Linked DNA regions of Myxococcus hansupus. The protein of the gene in region 2 interacts with the protein of the main gene of each other region in a pairwise test. Links are inferred from orthologs where the notes say so. Each region holds a gene or a part of one and is shown on either strand. Other genes may lie near its edges.

Evidence for each region. The genes of interacting proteins can lie anywhere in the genome.
Region 1: the proteins of rho (region 2) and yhbY interact in binary tests that used the Escherichia coli proteins (3 or more experiments, as listed by UniProt). The link is inferred for Myxococcus hansupus from one-to-one orthologs.
Region 3: the proteins of rho (region 2) and nusG interact in binary tests that used the Escherichia coli proteins (3 or more experiments, as listed by UniProt). The link is inferred for Myxococcus hansupus from one-to-one orthologs.

Annotation. Positions count from the first base shown.
Region 1 is NZ_CP012109.1:7,274,138-7,279,595, forward strand. What follows is about bases 1,862-4,657. They hold yhbY (ribosome assembly RNA-binding protein YhbY), read left to right. Parts: upstream 1,862-3,003; coding sequence 3,004-3,312; downstream 3,313-4,657. Other genes in these bases: A176_RS39430 (DnaJ domain-containing protein), read left to right, coding at 1,862-2,958; A176_RS28425 (neutral/alkaline non-lysosomal ceramidase N-terminal domain-containing protein), read right to left, coding at 3,369-4,657. Outside these bases: more of A176_RS39430, read left to right, coding at 1-1,861; more of A176_RS28425, read right to left, coding at 4,658-4,679; purF (amidophosphoribosyltransferase), read left to right, coding at 4,824-5,458.
Region 2 is NZ_CP012109.1:1,491,543-1,497,155, forward strand. The notes cover bases 1,220-4,170. They hold rho (transcription termination factor Rho), read left to right. Parts: upstream 1,220-1,860; coding sequence 1,861-3,480; downstream 3,481-4,170. Other genes in these bases: ligA (NAD-dependent DNA ligase LigA), read right to left, coding at 1,220-1,330; A176_RS06220 (hypothetical protein), read left to right, coding at 3,506-3,820; A176_RS06225 (AI-2E family transporter), read right to left, coding at 3,824-4,170. In the rest of the region: more of ligA, read right to left, coding at 1-1,219; more of A176_RS06225, read right to left, coding at 4,171-5,053; A176_RS06230 (hypothetical protein), read right to left, coding at 5,174-5,613. UniProt on the Escherichia coli protein: Facilitates transcription termination by a mechanism that involves Rho binding to the nascent RNA, activation of Rho's RNA-dependent ATPase activity, and release of the mRNA from the DNA template.
Region 3 is NZ_CP012109.1:4,937,077-4,942,708, reverse strand. What follows is about bases 1,862-4,831. They hold nusG (transcription termination/antitermination protein NusG), read left to right. Parts: upstream 1,862-3,060; coding sequence 3,061-3,603; downstream 3,604-4,831. Other genes in these bases: rplA (50S ribosomal protein L1), read left to right, coding at 4,234-4,831; rplK (50S ribosomal protein L11), read left to right, coding at 3,751-4,197; secE (preprotein translocase subunit SecE), read left to right, coding at 2,618-3,061; rpmG (50S ribosomal protein L33), read left to right, coding at 2,254-2,418; tuf (elongation factor Tu), read left to right, coding at 1,862-2,151. In the rest of the region: 23S rRNA (guanosine(2251)-2'-O)-methyltransferase RlmB, read left to right, coding at 1-408; more of tuf, read left to right, coding at 961-1,861; more of rplA, read left to right, coding at 4,832-4,947; rplJ (50S ribosomal protein L10), read left to right, coding at 5,341-5,632. UniProt on the Escherichia coli protein: Part of the processive rRNA transcription and antitermination complex (rrnTAC). The complex forms an RNA-chaperone ring around the RNA exit tunnel of RNA polymerase (RNAP).

The DNA.
Region 1 (5,458 bases), 5.8 Mb from region 2 along the record:
GGCTCCATCCAGGGCCGGCTCCAGATGTCCGAGGACGGGCTCAACTTCGCCTTTCCCTGGCGCTTCCCCGAGGCTCGGGACGTCGTCCCGCGAGAGCTGTGGGGCCCTGGCGCGCCCGCCTCCGTGGAGCAGGCCGCTCCCTCGCAAGGTGCACAGGCGGCCGTCCCTGCCGGTGGCCGTGCCCCGATGCCAGGTGGCGCGGCGCCGATGGCGGGTCCGGGTACAGCGCCGATGGTCGGCCCGGGTGCAGCGCCGATGGCGGGCCCGGGTACAGCGCCAATGGCCGGCCCTGGTGCAGCGCCGATGGCAGGCCCGGGTGCAGCGCCGATGGTCGGCCCTGGTGCAGCGCCGATGGCAGGCCCGGGTGCAGCGCCGATGGCCGGCCCTGGCACGAGGCCCATGGCTGGCCCTGGTACGGCGCCCATGGCAGGTCCTGGCGCGCGAGCAGGAATGGACCCCGCGCGACGCCCCGCGGCTCCGGGGCAGCCCGCGCGGCCTCCCACTGCGCCTGCGGGTCAACGCCCCCCAGGGGCACCCACCGCGGCCCGCCCGCCCGCAGCGAGCCCTGCTCCGCCGCCCGCGCCGCTCCCCGTGGCCGTCCCCGCGGTGGAAGGCGATGACGCCGCACCGGAGATTCCAGCTCGCGGTCCGTTGGAGCAGTGCTCCCCCATCCGCCTCTACGGCCGCATCGCCGCGCGAGAGCAGACGGGCCTGCTCTCGCTGACGTTGGCGGACCGAGCCGTCCACATCCACTTCCGCAAGGGCAACCCCGAGTTCGTCGACTCGACGCATCCGGAAGAAGCGCTCGGGTCATCCCTGGTCGCGGCGAAGCTGCTCACGCCCGAGCAGCTCCAGCAGGCAGGGGGCTCCCTGGAGCGCTTCGGCGGAGACCTGCTCACCGCGCTCTTCGGCTTGGGACTGCTCCAGCCGGCCACGGCCTTCACGTTCCTCGCGCAGCGCGCGGCAGGCATCCTCGGCCGGGGCCTCAAGGCCGAGGTCGGCACCTTCACCTTCGAGCTGCGCGACCTGCCTGCCAACAAGGCGATGCCGCTGGGCAATCGGTGGGCGGTGTTGAGCGACACGGTGCGCCGCATTCCATCGGCGGACCTCAAGCGCAGGCTGACGCCGGTGCTCCAGCTCCCCATCATGAAGTCTGGCGGCGTCGTGGCCGCGAGCGAGCTGCGCCTCACGCCGCATGAAGTCCGTGCGCTCACGGTCATCGACGGCGTGCGCTCGGTCTCGCAGCTCCTGACGGACTTCGCGCAGGACACGGACCACCTGCTGCGGATCACCTTCCTGCTCCGGGAGCTGGATGCGGTGTCGTTCGCCGGGCAGGCCCGAACCGGCCCAGGGACACCGCCTCCCGCCGAGCAGGCCGCTGGCGCCGCGCCACGCCCCAACGTCGCCGCCGCGCAGCGCCCCGCTGGTGCGCCGCCCGCCTCCAATCCCAACATCGCCATGGAGCAACAGGCCGTGGCCACCGGTGCACAGCCCGCTGGGGCCCAGGGTCTGCACGGCGCAGGTGCGCAGCGCCCCGCGGGCGCAGTCGGTGCGCAACACCCCGCCGGCACCGCGCCCAACGTCGCGGGTGGACAGCCCCTCGCAGGCACCGTGCCCAACGTCGCGGGAGGCCAGCCCATCGCGGGAGCACCGCGCCCCGCTGGCGCAGCGCCCCACGTCGCGAGTGGACAACCCGTCGCAGGCACACCGCCCAGCGGCGCGGGAGGTCAGCCCATCGCCGGAGCACCTCGCCCCGCGGGAACACCGCCCCACGTCGCAGGGGGCCAGCCCATCACGGGAGCACCGCCCAACGTCGCGGGTGGACACGCCGCGCGCCCGGCAGCACCGAACGTCGCGGGAGGCCAGCCCATCGCCGGTCCCGGTGCGGTCGCCCAGCGCCCAGCAGCACCGAACGTCGCGGGAGGCCAGCCCATCGCCGGTCCCGGTGCGGTCGCCCAGCGCCCGGCGGGTGCGAACAGCACGAGCCCTGGCCCCGCGGGCGCCCCACGCCCAGCCGGCACCGCGCCCAACGTCGCGGGAGGCCAGCCCATCGCCGGTCCCGGCGCAGCGGGAGCGCAGCCACCCGTCCCCGGCGCGCCACGTCCCGCCCCTACCGCGGGTCCAGGAGCGCGTCCCGCCGGGCCCGTCCCCACCGCGGGCCCTGGCGCCACGCAGCGCCCCACCGTCCCCACCGCGGGCCCCGGCGCCCCACAGCGCCCCACCGCTCCCGTCGCGGGGCCCGGCGCCACCGCCGCCACGCACGCGAATGCCCCGGGCGCGGACGAGATTCCCGCCCTGCGCCAGCTCACCACCGCGATGAAGCAGCAGAACCACTTCCAGCGGCTCGGGCTGACGGAGCAGACAAACTCCAGCGCGGTGAAGATCGCCTACTTCCGCTTGGCCAAGCTGTACCACCCGGACACGCTGCCGCAGGGCGCGCCGCCGGAGTTGGAGAAGCTGAAGGCCGAGGTCTTCGCCTACGTCGGCGACGCCTACCGCACGCTCTCCGACGACAAGAGCCGCGCCAGCTACATCGAAGAGCTCAAGAGCGGCGGCAGCGGCGACGGCGTGGACATCAACGGCATCCTCATGGCGGAGGAGCTGTTCCAGAAGTCCTGCATCCTGGTGAAGGCGCGCAAGTTCCCGGACGCCGTGAAGATGCTCGACGAGGCCATCAAGCTGAACCCGGAGGAAGCGGAGTTCTACGCCTGGCGGGGCTACGCCCGCTTCTTCATGGCGGCGGACAAGAAGGCCGCCCAGCCCGAAGCCTTCCGGGAAATCCAGAACGCCATCCGCCGCAACGAGCGTTGCGCGCCCGCGCACTACTTCCTCGGGGTCATCGCCAAGCTGAGCGGTGATGCCCCCGGGTCGCTCAAGCACTTCAAGCGCACCGTGGAGCTCCAGCCGGACCACATCGACGCGCAGCGGGAGATCCGCATGGCGTCGCAGAAGAAGTAGGGTGCGCCCCCTCACCCCGGGGCCCTGGAGGCCCCATCCGAAACCATGAAGGAGAGAAGCAACGTGCCGCTCACTGGGAAGCAACGCCGCCATCTGCGCGCGCTAGGACACCACCTGGAACCGGTGGTCATCGTCGGCCAGGCCGGCGTCACCGAAGGTGTCATCGCCGCCGTCGAACAGGCGCTGCAGGACCACGAGCTCATCAAGGTGAAAATCAACGAGGGCCCGGAGACGCGCCAGGAGGGTGCTCAGCGCATCGCCGAGGGCGCCCAGGCGGAGCTCGCGCAGCTCCTGGGCCGCACCGCGCTCCTGTTCAAGAAGCGCAAGAAGGACTCCAAGTTCGAGAAGTTCTAGGCCAGCACCCGGTCCGGCCGCGCCGCGGAGCCCTCGAGCCCGCGGCGCCCGACCCCCTACCGCGTGAAGTCGGCCGCTCCCGCCACGAGCTCGGCCGCCACGCTCAGCCGCTCCAGCAGCGCGGGCCCGAAGTACTGACGCCGGGACTCTCCCAGGCCGCCCTCCACGTTCGCCGCCGTCTCCACGTAGCCCACGTAACCATCCGCCAGCCCGAGCACGCCCGTGGCGCCCGTGCGCCGCAGCAGCTCCGCGCCCGCCGCCACGCTGGGCTCGCCCGGCACCGCCACCAGCTTCAGCGGCCCCAGCACCAGCGCCGCCACCTCCGCCAGCCGGGGCGAGGAATCACACAGCAGGTTGTCTCCCGCCGCCCGCGTCAGTGACGGCACCAGCCGCGACGCGTCCGGCCGAGGCATCGCCGCATCCGCGCGCGCCAACGCCAGCCGCACCGAATCCCCCACGGGCGACAACGGCGCGTTGCCCGCCAGCTCCGCCAGGGCCCGCGCGAAGCCCGACACCCGCTCCAGCCCCAGCCCCTTCGAGTACGCCACCGACGCGTTGCCCACCGCGCCCTGCAGCAACAGCGTCACGCCGCTGCCCGCCTCCTCGCGCAGTGCGCTGAGCCGGCCCGGGTAGTCCGGATCCACGTAGGCCCGGTGACGCGGCACCATCGTCGGGTGTGCGGCGAAGAACAGCAGCTCCGCCACCGGCGACTCCGCGCCCCGCAGCACCGCGCGCGTCAGCGTCCCATCCGGAATCGCGCCGCCACTGCGCGAAGCCACGAAGTCCGGCTCACGGGCCTCGCCCACCTCCAGCGACACCGGAGCCAGCGCGGCGTCGGCACGCGACAGGGCCTCCCCCGCGGCGGCGGTGATGGCCTCCACCACGTCCTCGCGATACCGCCCGGTGCCCGAAAGCTGCGCCACCAGTCGAGGGTCATAGCCCCCCAACGAGGAGTGCGTGTGTGTGGCGAGCACGAGCACCTCGCTCAGCCCCGACGCCTTCACCCGCTCGCGCACGCGCGTGACGAGCACATCCGGCACCAGCAGCAGGTCCAACGACACCACCCCCACCCGCGTCCCACCGGCCTCCAGCACCACCGCGCGTGCGTGGAGCGGAACGTCAGCCTGTCCCGCCTCGGGCCGGGGCGGCGAGTAGCCCGCCACCACCACGGGGAACGGCGGCGCCAGCGCGACCTTCGCCGCGCCCGCGCGCAGGGGGCCTTCGCCTTGAACCCGTGACACCAGCACGGGCGCGCGTTCAGCCCAGGAGCCGCACCAATTCCAGGACGCCAGGGCATATGCGACGCCCGCGGTGAGTAACACCATGGGAAACAAGGAACGCCAGCGTGCCAGTCGCGAGGAAGCCATGCGCGGGCCAGACTACCCGCAGGGACTGGCCTTTGGGACGCCTGACTGCCCACATGAAACGACTCTGGCGTCGGGTGGAATACCCACCAGAGGGGCATGCGTTCCTGTTCCGCTCACCGCTCGAAAGGAGTAAGGCAGCGCGCCATGTGCGGCATCTTCGGAATCGTGGGGCACGCCGAGGCCTCCAACCTGACGTACCTGGGACTGCACGCCCTCCAGCACCGGGGGCAGGAGTCCGCGGGCATCGTTGCCTCTGACGGCATGGCGCTGCGTGCGCACCGGCAGATGGGACTCGTCGCCGATATCTTCGACGCACCGGTGATCGCCGGCCTGCCAGGGCAGGCGGCCATCGGTCATGTGCGCTACTCCACCGCGGGAGGCAGCGCGCTCAAGAACGCCCAGCCGCTGTTCGTGCAGTACGCGGGCGGCCAATGCGCCATCGCGCACAACGGCAACCTGGTGAACGCGGCCGAGCTGAAGCAACAGCTCGAGGCCGACGGCGCCATCTTCCAGTCGGACGCGGACACGGAAGTCATCCTGCACCTGCTGGCGCGCTCCAAGCAGCCGACCTTCGAGCAGAAAATCGTCGAGGCGCTGCGCAAGGTGACGGGCGCCTACAGCCTGCTGGTGCTCACGGAGAACAAGCTCGTCGCGGTGAGAGACCCGCACGGCATCCGTCCGCTGGTGCTGGGACGGATGAAGGAAGGCGCGTACGTGCTCGCCAGCGAGTCCACCGCGCTGGACCTCATCGAGGCGGAAATCGTCCGGGAGCTGGAGCC
Region 2 (5,613 bases):
GAATCTTCTCCACCAACTGCGCGGGGCACGAGGCGCCCGTGCAGCGGATGATGGCGCCGTCCTCGTCCTTGGTCGCCACCGCGTTGCAGACGGGGCAGTGCTTGGGGAACTCGAAGGGCGCGGAGTCCGCGGGGCGCTTGGAGAGCACCACGGACACGATTTCGGGAATCACGTCACCCGCGCGGCGCACGAAGACGGTGTCGCCCTTGCGCACGTCCTTGCGGCGCAGCTCGTCCTCGTTGTGCAGCGTGGCGCGCGCCACCGTGACGCCGCCCACCTTCACCGGCTTGAGGTGCGCCACCGGCGTCAGCGCGCCCGTGCGGCCCACCTGGATGCCAATGTCCTGCACCTCCGTGGACTCCTCCTCGGGCGGGAACTTGTAGGCCACCGCCCAGCGGGGGCTCTTGGAGACCTGGCCCAGGCGCTTGCGCTGGTCCTCGTCATCCACCTTCACCACCATGCCGTCCACTTCGAAAGGCAGCTCGTGGCGGCCCTTCAAGGAGGCGTCATAGGCGCCGCGCACGCCCTCCAGTCCCTCCGCGAGGCGGTACTGGTTGGTGGGCAGGCCCAGCGTCTTCAGGTACTCCAGCTTCTCGACGTGCGTCTTGAAGGCGGGCACGCCCTCGGTGGGGACGCACTCGTACAGGAAGACGGACAGGGGGCGGGTCGCCGTCTCCTTCGGGTCGAGCTGGCGCAGGCTGCCGGCGGCGGCGTTGCGCGGGTTGGCGAAGAGCGGCTCGCCTTCCTCCTCGCGCTTCTCGTTGAGCTTCTGGAAGTCCTTCTTGCGGATGAAGACCTCGCCGCGCACCTCGAGGACCTCCGGCACCTTCACGCCGTCCTGGGGGAACAGCGTCATGGGCAGGCTGCGGATGGTGCGCAGGTTGGTGGTGACGTCCTCGCCGGTGGTGCCGTCGCCGCGCGTGGCGCCCTGGACGAAGGCGCCCTTCTCATAGCGCAGGGCGATGGCGAGCCCGTCCAGCTTGGGTTCGCACACGTAGGTGATGGCGGGCTGGCCCACCAGCTTGCGGATGCGCTCGTCGAACTCGATGAGGCCCTGGTCCTCGAAGAGGTTGGCCAGGGAGAGCATGGGCGCCCGGTGCACCACCTCGCCGAACTCCTCGGCCGCGGCGCCGCCCACGCGCTGGGTGGGCGAGTCCGGCGTCTGGAGGTCCGGATGCTTCGCCTCCAGGTCCTGCAGCTCGCGCATCAGCTTGTCGTATTGCGCGTCGCTGACCTCGGGCGAGTCGAGGACGTAGTAACGGTAGTTGTGGTGCGCGAGCTCACGGTGGAGCTCACGGGCTCGGGCTGCGGCTTTCTGGAAGTCGTCCACGGTTCGCGGTCCTTACTCCAAAACACGTCGCGGCGGTGCGCGCCGCTGATGGCCGCCACTCTAGGGTTCCCGACTGACAAGGTTTCCTCGCCGCCCGTGCGTGAACCCGTCCCAGGGGGAAGCGGGACTCGGGGGCGGGGGGCTGTCGCTGGGAGTGACGATGCGCTCGCCGCGACCCAAGGGGTCCTCGGTCCGGGGTGGGAGGTGCCAGAAGGCCCGCACCGCCGCATGGAAATGGAGCGCACCCGGGCGCGTGTTGCTCAGCAGGAAGCGATGGCGCCGAGGGCCTCAAGATGCCTTGACAGGCCCAGAGGCCGTCAATAACGTCCCTCGCGGTTTCATGGCGCAGGCGTATCCGACGGCGCCGTCTCTTCTCCCAACCACAAGGCTCACGCCCGCGCAGTCCCGACCTGGGATTCCGGCGGGGCCGTCCTCCTGGAAGGTGCTTCCGAGGGCCGCGCGGACGTTTCCCCCCGCCATTCCACCCGTCCGAGTCCTCGGTCGCTTCGTTCCTCCCAAGCGTTACAGACATGCGTAAAGCCCGTACTTCGAGAGAGAAGGCTGCTGACACCGACGTCGCCGTGGAGGCGGACGCGGAGAAGCCTCGCCGCAAGCGTGCGGCGAAGACGGTGGAGCGGGAGGAGGCCGAGAAGCCCGCCCGTGCCCGCCGCAGCACCCGTCGCGACGAGGAAGTCAGCGCCGAGGCCGAGGAGGCCCCCGCCGAGCCGCCCCGTCCCGTCCTCACCCCCATCTCCCGCCCGGTCCGGGACGATGACCTCCAGGAGGCCCGCATCTCCGGTGAGGAGGAGCCGGCCGCCTCCCTGCCGCCTCCTCCCGAGGCCCCCGAGGCCCCGGCCATCACGGAAGTCACCCGCGACGGCGAGCCGATGCAGGTCATCAAGCTCAATGACCTGAAGCGGATGAAGATCACGGACCTGTCCAAGATGGCCCACGACGTGGGCGTCGAGGGCTACCAGGGTCTGAAGAAGCAGGACCTCATCTTCGCGCTGCTGGGCGGCATCGCCGACAAGCGCTTCGAGGTCCACGCGGAGGGCGTGCTGGAGCTGCTCAGCGACGGCTTCGGCTTCCTACGCAGCGCGGACAGCGACTACCAGCCCAGCCCGGACGACATCTACGTGTCCCCGTCGCAGGTGCGCCGCTTCAACCTGCGCCCGGGCGACACGGTGACGGGCCCCATCCGCCAGCCCCGCGAGGGCGAGCGCTTCTTCGCGCTCCAGAAGGTGGACAAGGTCAACTTCGCGGACCCGATGTCGGACGCGGCGCGCGAGCGCATCCTGTTCGACAACCTCACGCCGCTCTATCCGACGCGCAAGCTCAAGCTCGAGCACGAATCGTCGGAGATGACCACGCGCATCATCGACATGTTCTGCCCCATTGGCCTGGGCCAGCGCTGCCTCATCGTGGCGCCGCCCAAGGCCGGCAAGACGGTGCTGCTGCAGAACATCGCGCACGCCATCAGCCGCAACCACCCGGACGTCTACCTCATCGTGCTGCTCGTGGACGAGCGCCCGGAGGAAGTGACGGACATGGAGCGCAACGTGCGCGGCGAGGTGGTGTCCTCCACCTTCGACGAGCCCGCCACGCGCCACGTGCAGGTCGCGGAGATGGTCATCGACAAGGCCAAGCGCCTCGTCGAGCAGAAGTACGACGTCTGCATCCTGCTGGACTCCATCACCCGTCTGGCGCGCGCCTACAACACGGTGGTGCCCGCGTCCGGCAAGATTCTGTCCGGCGGCGTGGACGCCAACGCGCTCCACAAGCCCAAGCGCTTCTTCGGCGCCGCGCGCAACATCGAGGAGGGCGGCTCGCTGACCATCATCGGCACCGCGCTCATCGACACCGGCAGCCGCATGGACGAAGTCATCTTCGAGGAGTTCAAGGGCACGGGTAACTCCGAAATCGTCCTGGACCGGAAGCTGATGGAGAAGCGCATCTTCCCGACGCTGGACATCAACAAGTCCGGCACGCGCAAGGAAGAGCTGCTGCTGGGCCCGGGCGACCTGGTGCGCATCACCGCCCTGCGGCAGGTGCTCCACCCGTTCACGCCGATTGACGCGATGGAGTTCGTGCTCAAACACATGCGGCCCACCCCGTCGAATGCGGACTTCCTCGGGTCGATGAACCGGTAGAGATTGTCCGAGCAAGGAGTGTCCATTGCTCAGACACGGACGTTTCCGCCTGCTCACCCTCGTGATGGGGGTGACGCTGGGCGGCGGTGGAGTGGGATGTGACGGCCTGGGAGACTTGCCGCTGGGGGACATCCCCCCGACGCTGTCCGACCAGATTTGTTACACGGACGACGACTGTGTGGCCAACGCGTGCTGTGGGCTGGGAACGGCCGTCACGCACGCGGACGAAGGCCCGACGTGCGGCGGCCCCTGCAACAGCGGCTGCCCGGACGGCTCCATCGACTGTGGACGCTGCATCCCCACGTGCCGCGAGTCACGCTGCGCCGCGGCCTGCCAGTAGGGCTCAGGCGGCGGGCGGCTGACGTTCGCCGGGCAACGGGGCCGAGGTGGCCAGCGCCACGGCGGGCGCGGGCTGCGCCTTCAGCCGGGCGTAGTCGAAGCACGCCACCAGGACGGACGCCACGGGCACGGCGAAGAGCGCGCCCACCAGCCCGAAGAGCCGCTCCCCGGCGATGAGGGAGAAGGCGACGATGACGGGGTGCAGGTGCGCCGCCTGCCCCATGATTTTGGGGTTGAGGAAGTACGCCTCCAGCGCGTGGATGCCGATGATCCACGCCAGGATGGCCAGCCCCTTCTGGAACCCATCCGCCAGGGCGATGAGGACGATGGGCACCGAGCTGATGATGGTGCCGAAAATCGGGATGAGGCTGAAGAAGGTGGCGATGGTCGCCAGCAGGAAGGCGAACTTCACGCCGAACAGCAGCAGCCCCACGAACGTCAGCACGCCGTTGACGATGCAGATGGTGACCTGCCCGCGCACCACGCCGGACAGCGAGCGGTCGATGCGCTCCAGGAGCTGCCGCGCGTCGGTGGCGTACTCGGGCGGAATCAGCGTGCCGAAGTAGTGGCGGATGGCCTGCGCGTCGATGGAGAAGAACGCGGCCACCATCAACACGAAGAACAGCATGAACACGCCCGCGGCCACGCTGGTGACGATGCTGCGCGACACGTTGACGATGTCGCCCAGGTTCTCCTGCACCAGGATGGACACGCGCTTCACCGCGTCGCCCAGGAACTGCTCCAAGTCCAGCGCGAAGCCGAAGGTGCCGTTGCCGTTGCCTCCGTCCGCGCCCTCCAGCGCGCGGTTGGACAGCGCCACGGGGATGCCGCGCGTGCTGAGCCACGACTCCGCGCGCTGCGCGAGCTCCTGCACGTTTTCGGGCGTGAGGGTGTTGGCGAACGTCACCGCCTCCCGGCTGACGCGGGACATCTCGCGGTAGAGCTGCGGCACCAGCGCGACGAAGAAGAGGTACGCGCCCACGAAGAAGCCGGCGTAGATGAGCAGCAGCGCCGCCCAGCGCGGCACCGGCCGGCCGGCCACCTTCACCTGGGAGATGCGCCGCACCAGCGGCTGCACCAGGTACGCGATGAGCGCGGCCCCGGCGAAGGGCATCACCACCGAGCGGAAGGCGAGCAGCAACAGCAACATGCTCAGCCACAGGGCTCCCAGCAGGAGCAGGCGCTTGCGTTTATCGGCGAAGGTGATGGCGGTGTCCTGGGGCTGCTGCGACATGGCGTCTGGCTTACGGCAGTGCCATCCCGGTGACAAGGGCCGCCACGTGAGGAGGCCCACTCCAGGGGGGCGCGGGGCCACTCGGGCACGGATGGTGCCCGTTCAACATTTCATCGGGGCTCAGGCCTGGGGGAGCTGAAGGCCGCTCAGCTTGGACTGGAGCCGCTCCAGGCAGTCGCGCATGTGCTTGCGCTTGATGCGTCCCTCGGTGGCCTCGCCCAGGCCCAGCATCTGCTCGGTGAGCCAACGACTGAGAAGCAACAGGGCCAACCGGTCGGTCGGCGCCAGGCCCCGCTCCAGGTAGCGCTTGTTGCGCATGTAGTCGTCGTAGGCGTCCGTCTCGTGGGACAGCTCCCAGTGCGTCAACCGGAAGGCCTCGCGGTAGACGGCCGGAGACGGGCGGGCCTGGGGCTCGGTGAAGAGCGGCGCGAAGTGGCCTCCGGTGTCCAGGTCCAGCTCCTCGACGGGCGGCGGCCACTGCGACAAGTCCTTGTGCAGCAGCTTCGCCACCTCCTCCAGGAGGTGGTCGAGCAGGGTGACCGGTTTGAGGTCGAAGAGAT
Region 3 (5,632 bases), 3.4 Mb from region 2 along the record:
TCCGCGGACGCCCTGGGCGCTCACGGGGTGGTGATTGCCAAGGACCGGGCGGTGCAGGTCACGGGAACGGTGGCCAAGGCCTCGGCCGGAGCGGTGGAGCACAGCCGCATCGCGCGCGTGGTGAACGTCTCCCGCTCGCTCGAGGAGCTGAAGGAGGCGGGCCTCTGGGTCGCCGCGGCGGATGTCGACGCCACGGAGCCCATGTGGAGCGCCCGGCTGGACGGGCCCCTGGCGCTCGTGGTGGGCGCGGAAGGGGCCGGTGTCCGGGAGGGCGTGCTCAAGCACTGCGACTTCCGGCTCCGGATTCCCATGACGGGTCAGGTGGGTTCACTGAATGCATCCGTTTCCGCCGGTATTCTGTTATACGAGGTCGCCCGTCAGCGGGGCACGGCTCCCAGCCGCCGGTAGTTGAAGTTCAGGATCAATCTCCTTGACTTGGGCGGATGGGAATCTTAGAAGGGCGCCCCTCTCAGGGCGGTGACGGGTGGTTGACGGAGCCGAGGTCGTGGGGTAGGGCGGCAGTCGCAGTACCGGATGAGTGCCGGTGTAGCTCAGCTGGTAGAGCAACTGATTTGTAATCAGTAGGTCGCGGGTTCAAATCCCGCCGCCGGCCAGGTAGGACGGGGCCGCGGATGAGGGCCCGGGATGTAGTAGGACAAGTGAATATCCGGAGGGATACCCAAGCGGCCAAAGGGAGCAGACTGTAAATCTGCCGGCTCTACGCCTTCGATGGTTCGAATCCATCTCCCTCCACTCGGCAATTGCGGGAATAGCTCAGTTGGTAGAGCGTCAGCCTTCCAAGCTGAATGTCGTGGGTTCGAATCCCATTTCCCGCTCCAAATGTTGTAGTCACAGCATCGCCAAGCCCTGATAGCTCAGTTGGCAGAGCGCATCCTTGGTAAGGATGAGGTCACCAGTTCAATCCTGGTTCAGGGCTCCATTTATTTTTTGAGGAGTGTCATGGCCAAGGAGAAGTTCGAGCGTAACAAGCCCCACGTGAACATCGGCACGATCGGACACGTGGACCACGGCAAGACGTCGCTGACGGCCGCCATCACCAAGGTGCTGGCGAAGACGGGCGGCGCCACCTTCCTGGCGTACGATCAGATCGACAAGGCGCCGGAGGAGCGTGAGCGCGGTATCACCATCTCCACCGCGCACGTGGAGTACCAGACGTCGAACCGGCACTACGCCCACGTCGACTGCCCGGGTCACGCCGACTACGTGAAGAACATGATCACGGGCGCGGCGCAGATGGACGGCGCCATCCTGGTGGTCTCGGCGGCGGACGGCCCGATGCCGCAGACGCGCGAGCACATCCTGCTGGCGCGCCAGGTCGGCGTTCCGTACATCGTGGTCTTCCTGAACAAGGTGGACATGCTGGACGACCCCGAGCTGCGCGAGCTCGTGGAGATGGAAGTCCGGGACCTGCTGAAGAAGTACGAGTTCCCTGGCGACGACATCCCCATCGTCCCCGGCTCGGCGCTCAAGGCGCTCGAGGGTGACACCAGCGACATCGGCGAGCCGGCCATCCTGAAGCTGATGGAGGCGGTGGACAGCTACATCCCGACGCCCGCGCGCGCCACGGACAAGCCCTTCCTGATGCCGGTGGAAGACGTGTTCTCCATCTCCGGCCGCGGCACGGTGGCCACGGGCCGCGTGGAGCGCGGAATCATCAAGGTCGGCGAGGAAGTGGAAGTCGTCGGTCTGCGTCCGACGCAGAAGACGGTCGTCACGGGCGTGGAGATGTTCCGCAAGCTGCTGGACCAGGGCATGGCGGGCGACAACATCGGCGCGCTGGTGCGTGGTCTGAAGCGTGAGGACATGGAGCGCGGCCAGGTGCTGGCGAAGCCGGGCAGCATCACCCCGCACACCAAGTTCAAGGCGCAGATCTACGTGCTGTCGAAGGAAGAGGGCGGCCGCCACACCCCGTTCTTCAAGGGTTACCGTCCGCAGTTCTACTTCCGCACCACGGACGTGACGGGCTCGGTGAAGCTGCCGGACAACGTCGAGATGGTGATGCCGGGCGACAACATCGCGATCGAGGTGGAGCTCATCACCCCGGTGGCGATGGAGAAGGAGCTGCGCTTCGCGGTTCGCGAGGGTGGCCGCACGGTGGGCGCCGGCGTCGTGGCGGAAGTCGTCGAGTAGTGTCGGGCTGGCCGCAAGGCCGCCGGGCACACTGTCCCGATTTCTTCGAGGGGAGGGCTGCGTTGTAGTAGCCTTCCCTTCTCGTATCTGGTGAGGTAGGTCATGCCGAAGGGCAATCGTTCCATCATTTCGCTCGAGTGCACTATTTGCAAAGAGCGGAACTACACGACCACGAAGAACAAGCGGAAGAGCCAGGACAAGCTCGAGCTGAGCAAGTTCTGCCCTCGTTGCCGCAAGCACCAGGACCACAAAGAAGGCAAGGTCTAGGTCGGTAGTTCAGAGAAGGTTTTAGGCCAGTAGCTCCAACGGTAGAGCAGCGGTCTCCAAATCCGCGTGTTGGGGGTTCGAATCCCTCCTGGCCTGCCAACTCTCAGTAGTCGCGGGGCCCCCGGTACCAGGAGGTGCCGGGGGTTCCTGTGTTTCCGCAGTCCCGCGAATTCGCATCCGCAGTACCTCGTGAGGCACCATGGCGACGGCATCAGAGGCCAGCCAGCAGGCTAACCGCTCGGCGATGGATCCGAAGCGGCTCGTGGTCATCTTCTACCTTCTCGCCGGCATCGTCCTGGCCCTCTTCCTGGAGCGTCTGCTCGGGCTGCTGTGGGGCCGTTTCGGTTGGAGCGACCCGGTCCTTCTTGAGGGCCTGGACTGGAAGGTGTCCACGCTGGTGAGCTACGCACTGGCCGTGGGGCTGGCGGTGGGCGCGTACTTCCACCCGCGCACCCACGCGCTGTCCATCGATGTGGCTTCGGAGTTGATGAAGGTCACCTGGCCGACCTGGTCGGAGACCAAGGCGTCGACCATGGCCGTCGTCGTGGCCTCGCTGGTCGCCGCCGTCATCCTCTTCTGCATCGACACCGCCGCCTACAACCTGATGGTGGAGTGGCTGCCGGCCGTGTGGGGGAAGCTGTAATGGCGATGAAATGGTACGTGGTCCACACCTACTCGAACTTCGAGAACCAGGCGAAGAAGAGCCTGGAAGAGAAGGTCCGTCTCGAGGGCCTTCAGGACCAATTCGGTGAGATCCTGATCCCCATGGAGCAGGTCGTCGAAATGGTGAAGGGCGAGAAGAAGACGTCTCGCCGGAAGTTCTTCCCCGGCTACATCTTCGTGCAGATGGAGCTGAACGACCGGACGCTTCACCTGGTGAAGAACACGCCGAAGATCACCGGTTTCCCGGGGACGGCGCAGAACCAGAATCCGCTCCCCATCTCCGACCAGGAGGTGGCCCGGCTGACCTCACAGATTTCCGAAGGCACGCTCAAGCCGAAGCCCAAGGTGCAGTTCGACGACGGCGACACCGTGCGTGTCATCGACGGTCCGTTCGCGAACTTCAACGGCACCGTGGAAGAGGTGAACGCGGAGAAGGGCAGGGTGAAGGTGCTCGTGAGCATCTTTGGCCGTGCCACCCCCGTGGAGCTGGACTTCATGCAGGTGGAGAAGACCACCGGCTAGCAGTTGATGCCACGCCGTGCACCCCTGTATGGGGGTGCGCGGCGTTCGCATTTCCGGCCTCCTTGTGGGGGCCGGACTCATGGGTGGGAGGGCTTCCCCGTCTGGTAGCCCGCTCGCACCACCCACTCGAAAGGCAGTTGTCGTTCGATGAAGAAGATCACAGGTCAGGTCAAGCTGCAGATTCCCGCCGGCAAGGCGAACCCCGCTCCGCCGATCGGCCCCGCGCTCGGTCAGCAGGGCGTGAACATCATGGAGTTCTGCAAGCAGTTCAACGCGAAGACGCAGGCTGAAGCCAAGGAAGCGCTCATCATCCCGGTGGTCATCACCGTGTATGCGGACCGCTCCTTCACCTTCATCCTGAAGACCCCGCCCGCCGCCGTCCTCATCAAGAAGGCCGCCGGTCTGCACACCGAGAAGAAGAAGGGTTCTGGCGCGAAGAAGCCGGGCAAGGAGAAGGTCGGGCAGATCACCCGCGCTCAGCTCGAGGAAATCGCGAAGAAGAAGATCCAGGACACCACCGCTGCGTCGATCGAAGCCTGCATGAACACCATTGCCGGCACCGCGCGCTCCATGGGCATCGACGTCGTCGGCTAAGCCGCCGCGCACCCACTCACGACAAGGATTTCTGTCATGGCTAAGACTGGGAAGAAGTTTCGTGCGGCCGTTGCTCTGGTGGACCGCGACAAGCGCTACACGATCGGCGAGGGCTTTCAGCTCCTGAAGAAGACGGTGGAGGCTCGCGCCACCAAGTACGACCAGACGGTCGACGTCTCCATCAACCTGGGCGTGGACCCGAAGCACGCGGACCAGATGGTCCGTGGCGCCGTGGTGCTCCCGCACGGCACGGGTGCCACCGTGCGCGTGGCCGTGTTCGCCAAGGGTGAGAAGGCCACCGACGCGACCAACGCCGGCGCGGACGTGGTTGGCGCCGAGGACCTGCAGAAGCGCATCGAGGAAGGCTTCCTCGACTTCGACACCGTCATCGCGACCCCGGACATGATGGGTGTCGTCGGTCGCCTCGGTAAGGTGCTCGGTCCCCGCGGCCTGATGCCGAACCCGAAGGTCGGCACGGTGACCATGGACGTCGCGAAGGCCATCCGCGACGCCAAGGGCGGTAAGGTCGACTTCCGCGCCGAGAAGGCCGGTATCGTCCACGCGAAGCTGGGCAAGTCCTCCTTCGAGGTCGAGAAGCTCGAGGCGAACTTCAACGCGCTGGTCGACCTGGTGATGAAGCTCAAGCCGTCCGCGGCGAAGGGCGTCTACCTCCAGGGCATCGCCATCTCCTCCTCCATGGGTCCTGGCATCAAGATCGACACCACGGAGATCAAGGCGCGTCACGGCTAATCACCCGCCGTGCGGACGGGGAGGCCGGCCCTGGCATTGAGGTCAGGGCTGTCACCTGTCTGACGTCTTAGGTTCGAAAGTTCTGGATCTTTGCTGAAGCCGGGGGTATAGGCCCCCGGCTTTTGCAATTGGGGCGCCACGTCGTGAGGCGTGTCGTCCCGACACCTGGTTCATGACAGCAGGGACCTGGGGTGAAGAGGGCGCACGTTCCGTTGGCAACCGGGCAACCGGGAGGACGGCACCTTCAACCCCTGGTTCAAACGGCCGCAAGGTCAGCCCTGCCGAGACTGGAGGTGCGGTGTGGTGCCTCTCGAGGCTCCTCTCGCTCTGCCACTTTGGCCCAGGCATCACGCCCGTCCTGAAAAGGCGGGCCCAGTAAGGAGGTGAGTCAAAGTGCTGAAGAGCGAGAAGGAAGAGATGATCAAGGAGCTCCACGAGAAGTTCTCGAGGACGACCTCCGCCGTCGTGGCCGAGTTCACCAAGGTGGACGTGGAGACGGTGACCAAGCTCCGCAAGAAGTTCCGCGAGGGCAACGTCGAGTACAAGGTCATCAAGAACACGCTGGCGCGCCGTGCCGCGCAGGGCACGTCCGTGTCGGTCATCGCTGATGACTTCACGGGTCCCGTGGCCCTGTGCATCAGCTACGGCGATGTCGTGGCTCCCGCGAAGATCCTGGTCGAGTTCA